DNA from 2 places in the Virgibacillus sp. FSP13 genome. Region 1 is predicted to be linked to the other one. Evidence: riboswitches for the same ligand, from Rfam matches in the RefSeq annotation. Region 1 holds a riboswitch; the other holds the start of a gene.

Region 1 (3,842 bases):
TTGTGATTTGTTACTTTTTGTACATATACTTACGAATCATATTGCTTGATTCCTTAAGGAGTGCTATGTGATGATGACACATGAATCGGAAAAGGTTATTATTGTCGAAGGTCTTACGGACAAAAAGCAAATCAAAAAAGTAATCACGGACGATGTGGAGATCATTTGTACAAATGGTACACTCGGTGTGGAACGATTTGACGAGCTTTTATATACGTACGATTTAGACAATAAGGATGTTTTTATCTTAGTTGATGAAGACAATTCAGGGATTAAATTACGCAAACAGTTAGCGCGCGAGTTGCCACATGCCGAACATATTTATGTTAGCAGTGAATATCGTGAAGTTGCAACAACACCTGAGCAAGTACTCGCAACTGTCTTAGTAGCTAAGTCTATTGCGGTTAATCCGATATTTTTGATTTAGGGTGATTCCTTTGCAAGAGATAACAGCGGAAGTGTTACAGCAAGATCATTATTTATTATTTGTTCATACTCCTTTTTGTGGAACTTGTGCATTAGCTAGAACAATGCTGGATAAAATTGAATCTGTTCATCATGAGCATATTTTTTATGACATGAATGCGTCGTTTCATCCTGAATTTATGCAGGAAAATCAGATTGAAAGTGTACCATGTCTGCTAGTTAAAAATGGCAATGAAGTGCAAGAAAAAGTATATGCTTTTCATTCGATTGCCAATATTTATAGCTATTTAGTGAAGTATAAGCCGGAGCTATTCGTTGGGAACTGACGATTATGAACTAACGAAAGAATGTTTTATATTGACATAGAGAAATAAGCGTGCTATCATCAATTTTATCAATTTAAACGAATTTAAATCTCTTATCTTGAGCGGTGGAGGGACTGGCCCTGTGAAACCGCGGCAACCTTCAAACTTAAATGTTTGAAAGGTGCCAATTCCTGCAAAGTAACACTTTGACAGATGAGGGAACGAAAAGGCATATATTACGTCTTTCTGTTCTCTTACAGAAAGACGTTTTTCTTTTTATGAACAACTTGGAAAGTATAAAATTTGAAGCGCTATTTTAGTTTTGTGACTTGGTAGGCCTTGTCCAGCTCCAGCGCCCAGCGACTAGCAGATCTTTTTGGTGGGGCGAACGGAGTGCAAACGGTTTTCGGTGGGACGAATGAAATGCAGTCCCAGAGTGCTCCAGTTTGTACATCGCTACCGGGCGTTTGCGCTTTTCTGAATTAGGAGGAATACTTGTGATTTCGATAGAGAATTTAAGTAAAGTTTTTACATCCAATAAAAAGCAAATCACGGCTGTTGATGATTTAACGCTTGATATAAAAGAAGGGGATATATTCGGTGTTATTGGCTACAGTGGAGCGGGAAAAAGTACGTTTGTCAGGCTGTTAAACCGCTTGGAGGATCCAACACATGGCCGTGTGACCATTGATGGGCAAGAAATTACCACACTAAATTCAAACCAATTGCGTATAGCTCGGCAAGAAATAGGAATGATTTTTCAACATTTTAATTTACTATGGTCGCGGACAGTAAAGGATAATATTGCATTTCCTTTGGAGATTGCAGGTGTTCCAAAGGCTGAACGGGAGAGCAGGGTTAATGAGTTAATTCAACTGGTGGGCCTTTCTGAACGGGGTAATGCTTATCCATCACAATTAAGTGGTGGACAGAAGCAACGTGTCGGAATTGCTAGAGCGCTTGCCAATAATCCGAAAGTTCTACTCTGTGATGAGGCGACATCTGCACTTGATCCGGAAACGACAAATTCTATTTTAGATTTATTAGTGGATATTAATCAAAAGCTTGGATTAACGATTATTTTAATAACCCATGAAATGCACGTTATTCGTAAAATTTGCAAACAAGTTGCTGTAATGGAAAACGGTAAAATTGTGGAACAGGGTGATGTTCTTGACGTATTTTTACGACCAAAACAGCAAGTGACGAAAAAATTTGTGGAGCAAGTAATGGGGACTCAAGATGAAAATGAAGGTGTAAATGAGCTGGTAAATACCTACGAACACGGAAAAATAGTTCGACTTCATTTTATCGGTGAAACAACCAATCAAGCATTAATAAGCCAAGTGGCTAAAAAATTTGCTATTGATATAAATATTTTACAAGGGAAGATTACACAAACACAGGCAGGAGCCTATGGAACCTTGTTTGTACAAATGGAAGGGAAAGCAGAGGAAATGGATAAGGCGATTGATTTCATCACCCAAACCTCAGTAGAAGTGGAGGTTGTCCGTGATGCTAACTAATTTATTTCCAAATCTTGACGTGCAGGATTTTTGGACAGCAACATATGAAACCTTTTATATGACGTTACTTTCGTTAGTTGGAACATTTATATTAGGGATTCTACTTGGATTACTTTTGTACCTAACAGCGAAAGACGGTATTTGGCAGAACAAGTTTCTTAATCTTATTGTCGCAACGATTGTGAACGTATTCCGCGCGATTCCTTTTATCATTTTAATACTATTGTTATTCCCGTTTACTGATTTTCTTATAGGTACGATCCGTGGCCCAAACGCTGCATTACCAGCACTAATTATCGGGTCAGCACCATTTTATGGACGACTTGTTGAAATTGCTTTAAAAGAAGTGGATAAAGGTGTTCTAGAAGCAGCCAAAGCGATGGGAGCCAAAACACGCACGATCATTTTCCGAGTATTATTACCGGAATCGATGCCAGCACTTATTTCAGGTATCACGGTTACCGCGATTGCCTTAATTGGTTACACCGCAATGGCTGGTGTTATCGGAGCTGGCGGTTTAGGAGATTACGCGTACTTTTACGGATTCCAACGACGTGACTTTGACGTTGTATTCGTTTGTACCATATTAATTGTTATCATTGTATTTATTTTTCAATTCATTGGCGACTTTGTTTCCAATAAATTAGATAAAAGATAAAAAGGAGAGAATTATCATGAAAAAGATTTTAGCTATTGTTTCTGTATTAACGATTCTTGTATTAGCAGCATGTGGTGGAGATTCGGACGAAGGCAGTTCAGATAATAAGACAATAAAAGTCGGTGCCTCTAGTATACCGCACGCAGAAATTTTAGAAGAAGCAAAACCATTACTTAAAGAAAAAGGCATTACACTCGAAATAGAGGAATACCAAGATTATGTTCTACCTAATGATGATTTGGAAAGTGGCGAATTAGATGCCAACTACTTTCAGCATATTCCTTATTTAGAACAACAAATTTCGGAGATTGGTTATGATTTCACGCAAATAGGTGGCATTCATATTGAACCAATGGGAGTTTATTCAAAAACAATATCCAGTATCGATGAAATAAAAGATGGTACAGAAGTTATTTTAAGCCGTTCTGTTGCGGACCATGGGCGTATCTTGGCATTGTTTGAACGAGAAGGATTGATCAAACTTGATGACAGTGTGGATACAGTGGATGCAACGGTTGATGATATCGTGGATAATCCAAAAAACCTTAAATTCTCTGCCGATGTGGATGCAGCGCTTTTACCTGAATTGTACAACTCAGAGGAAAATGCATTAGTTGCGATTAATACAAACTATGCAATTGAGGCAGGATTGAACCCATTGGAGGATGCTATTATATTAGAGGGTGATGAATCTCCGTATGTGAATGTTGTCGCTGTTCGTACAGAGGATAAAGATAATGAAGCATTGAATACATTAGTTGATGTATTACATTCAAAGGAAATTCAAGACTTTATTTTGGAAAAATATGATGGTGCAGTGGTACCTGTAAATGGAGAAGAGTAACTTTTTCGCAAATCTTGAGTAAATGGTAGTAATACGTTGCAATAAGATAAATATGATGAAGAAAGATGGCTATGTTGAGTTTA
Region 2 (3,842 bases), on a different contig from region 1:
TGCCAACAATTGCTTCAAACACAACATCAATGTTTGGATCTGTGATAACTGCATTAATATCTGTTGTAACGTGGATATCCTGAGCGATTTCCTTATGCTTTTTCAGATGTTCGATTACGATAGTAACTACTTGAACAGGAGTACCCACAATTTGTTGCAAACGCTGCTGCTGTTTTTGAATCGTTTCGTAAACACCACGGCCGACTGTACCGAAGCCAAGGATTGCAACTGACAATGTTTTCATGAATGTTTACCTCCTGTTCTCGTAATTGTTCTGTTAGACCTCAACAGTTTCTTGTACTGTCGCATTTCCTCGTAAGCGGACAAATTCATCGTAAGGATTTAACCTAGTGATGACCTTGATGCCAGCAGCCTTGGCATTTTCTACTGTTTGATCAGATACGTCCGGATTCTCAACCCAAAGTATTTTCCCTTGTTTGTTGATGAATTGCTCAATTGTACCTGATGGTAATGTACCTTCAACCAACCAGACGGCATCAACGTCAAATGGAACATCGCTAAGCTGCGCATACGCCTTTTCCTGACTGTTTGTTTGTTCTTGGTTGGAAATCGGGACAATTTGAAAGCCTAATTGTTTTAGTTTAGTAGCATTTTTATTTAGATTGTTCGTTTCATTGCCGATTACCGCAATGACTTTCTTTCTGATATTCCCTGCCTCACGGGCAAAAGGGGAAGAAAGCAGCCATTTTACAGCATCTTCGTTTGTTTCACTGAATAAGGCTTTGTGATCGGTTGCTTTAGCAATTGCCTGATCCAGGTCAACTAAAATATCATGTACCCGCTCAATACCAATGGAGAGACGTACAAGCTCCTCTGTAACACCACTCTGTTGTAAATCTGCTGGGCTTAATTGCTGGTGTGTCGTTGAAGCCGGATGGATAATTAATGATTTGGCATCGCCAACGTTTGCTACATGGGACCAGATTGTAATGCCGTCAATCAATTTTCTTCCTGCCTCACGCCCACCTTTGATACCAAATGTAATAATCGAGCCGAACCCGTTTTGTAAATATTTTTTGGCTAATTGATGTGATGGGTGACTGGCTAGACCAGGGTAATTAACCCATTCAACAGCCGGATGGTCTTGTAAATATGTCGCAACTTCTTCGGCATTTTTATTGTGGCGTTCCACGCGTAAGTGCAATGTTTCAAGCCCTTGTAATAGTAAAAATGCATTCTGTGGGCTTAGGCATGCACCAATATCGCGTAAGAGCTGTACCCGTAATTTTGTTGCAAAGGCTGCGGGACCGATGTCAGCGTAGCGAATACCGTGATAGCTTTCATCTGGTTCGGTAAACCCTGGGAATTTCTCATTATCCCAATTGAACCGCCCGCCATCAACAACGATTCCGCCAATGGTTGTTCCGTGTCCGCCAATCCATTTCGTTGCAGAATGTACAACAATATCAGCACCCCAGGTTATTGGCCGGGTAATATATGGTGTTGCGAATGTGTTGTCAACAATTAAGGGAATATCGTTTTCGTGCGCAATCTCTGCTACGGCCTTAACATCAAGTACGTTAAGGCTTGGATTTGTGATTATTTCTCCAAAAATCGCCTTTGTTTTCGTTGTAATTGCACCGCGGATTTCTTCAAGATCAGTACCATCGACGAATTTTACCGTGATCCCGTAGCGGGGCAATGTTGTTGCAAACAGGTTATAGGTTCCACCGTACAAATTGCTGTCAGCAACAATCTCATCACCTGAACCAGCCAGATTTAAAATTGCCAACGTAATCGCAGACATTCCAGATGATACACCAACAGCGGCTACACCGTCTTCAAGCTGTGCCAAACGCTGTTCAAAGACATCGACAGTAGGATTACCGATTCGTGTGTAAATGTTGCCTGGTTCCTGCAGGGCAAATAAATTTTGGGCATGCTCTGTGTCGCGGAAGACGTATGATGTTGTTTGGTAAATTGGTACTGCACGTGAACCGGTTGTTGGATCTGGTTCCTGCCCCCCATGAAGTAATACGGTTTCTTGATCGTGAAAATGAAAGTTTGCCATAAATAATTCCTCCTTATGAATGTGGTGAAAACGAACGGTCAAATTGGATGGGAGAGGAGGGGATATAAAAAGCCCTCTTCCTAAGAAGAGGGCGTATCGTTTACGGTTCCTCCCCTTATCTTCCAGATCATGATTGACCTGTAGGATGTAGCACCTTTCACAGCTAGCGTACTAGCCTGATGGTTGCCGGGCTTCACAGGGCCTATTCCCTCCACCGCTCTTGATAAGAGATTAAAATATTTGAAAATTTAATTTAACAAGAATTATATACTGATTTCGTATGTTCGTCAACACCTTTTTTTAGAAAAGTTTAAACTCTTGCCGGTACTTACTTAACTAGAAGCCCGCTTTTGTACTTTTTTAACAGGTCGGCGCTGAGCGGAGCCCATGTAAATAATGAGGGCAATCCAAATTAACGAGAATGATAGCAAATGTGCCGTTGAAAATGTTTCATGGTAGAGAAAGACACCAAGGATCAACATGATGGTTGGTGCAATATACTGCAAAAAGCCAACCATGGATAAAGGAATTTGCTTTGCCCCACTTGCAAATAATAAAAGCGGGACAGCTGTTGCAACACCCGCACCAATTAATAAAAGTGATGTACTAGTAAAAATGTTATTAAAAGCAAATGCACCATTCGGTATTGCTAGTAAATAAATAAGTGCAATTGGAGTTACAATTAATGTTTCAATTGCTAAGCCGAACATGGCACTGATATCAACTGTTTTTTTCAGCAATCCATACAGGCCAAAACTTACTGCCAGTAGTAACGATACCCAGGGAAAAACGCCATAGCTGACAGTAAGGTTAATGACACCGATCCCAGCGATAACAAACGATAATAACTGTTTTCGCGTTAACCGCTCCTTTAAAACAATGATTCCCAGCAAAATACTGACAAGTGGGTTAATGTAATACCCTAAGCTTGCCTGGATAACATGATCATTATTTACCGCCCAAATATAAGTTAACCAGTTGATACTGATGACAATGGAGGCAAATGTGATGCCCAATAATTTCTTTTTGTCTTTTAAAATCACTTTACACTCTGCAATGAATCCAGAACTTTTCCGCAAAAGTAAAATAACAACGACCATAAAAAGGAATGACCAGACAATTCGATGTGCAAGGATTTCGCCAGCAGGGACAGTTTTTACTAGCTTCCAATAAATTGGTAAGAATCCCCAAAGCAAATAAGCGAAAGCGGTGTAGATAATCCCCATTTTCTCTTCTGAACGATTCATATTGTACTCCCCCAATTATCTAAAAACGATTCAAATAAAGTAAGACAATTCTAGAAGTTTACTTTAAAAAAAGCAATTAAGACGCCTATATAAATATTGGAAAACGCTTTCAAAAATGATGGGTTTCCGTTATGATAGAGGTAGATAAACAGATTTAAAGGGGAGAATGGGGATGCCAAAAAAATACAATAAGTTTGAAACATCGGTCATACATGAAGGATACGATGCCAAAGATATGTTAGGCAGTTTAACTACACCACTATTCCAAACATCTACGTATACATTTGATACGGCAGAACAAGGAGAACGTAGATTTGCTGGAGATGAAGATGGTTACATTTATTCGCGTTTAGGCAATCCAACGGTAACAGTGTTAGAAGAGCGAATTGCTGCACTGGAAGGTGGGGAACGTGGGCTGGCATTTGGTTCTGGAATGGCGGCTGTATCTGCTGTGTTAGTTGCATTAACAAAAGCGAATGACCATATTGTTTGTTCATCGGGTCTTTACGGTTGTACGTTTGGACTGTTAACCATGATGCAGGAAAAGTACCAAATTACGCATG

The links. A riboswitch is a leader RNA that binds a small molecule or an ion and turns the genes downstream of it on or off. The one in region 1 is predicted to bind S-adenosylmethionine.
Region 2: linked by a shared signal. The riboswitch ahead of ACW2QC_RS11180 (aminotransferase class I/II-fold pyridoxal phosphate-dependent enzyme) and the one ahead of ACW2QC_RS10850 (methionine ABC transporter ATP-binding protein) in region 1 are both predicted to bind S-adenosylmethionine.

Annotation. Positions count from the first base shown of each region.
Region 1 is NZ_JBSVKG010000010.1:77,857-81,698, reverse strand. It holds gene ACW2QC_RS10860 (toprim domain-containing protein) at 74-427, shown strand; gene ACW2QC_RS10855 (thioredoxin family protein) at 438-752, shown strand; SAM riboswitch class I at 842-951, shown strand; gene ACW2QC_RS10850 (methionine ABC transporter ATP-binding protein) at 1,229-2,257, shown strand; gene ACW2QC_RS10845 (methionine ABC transporter permease) at 2,247-2,915, shown strand; gene ACW2QC_RS10840 (MetQ/NlpA family ABC transporter substrate-binding protein) at 2,932-3,759, shown strand.
Region 2 is NZ_JBSVKG010000011.1:13,503-17,344, reverse strand. It holds gene ACW2QC_RS11185 (homoserine dehydrogenase) at 1-244, opposite strand, end outside; gene ACW2QC_RS11180 (aminotransferase class I/II-fold pyridoxal phosphate-dependent enzyme) at 278-2,032, opposite strand; SAM riboswitch class I at 2,145-2,262, opposite strand; gene rarD (EamA family transporter RarD) at 2,365-3,279, opposite strand; gene megL (methionine gamma-lyase) at 3,452-3,842, shown strand, end outside.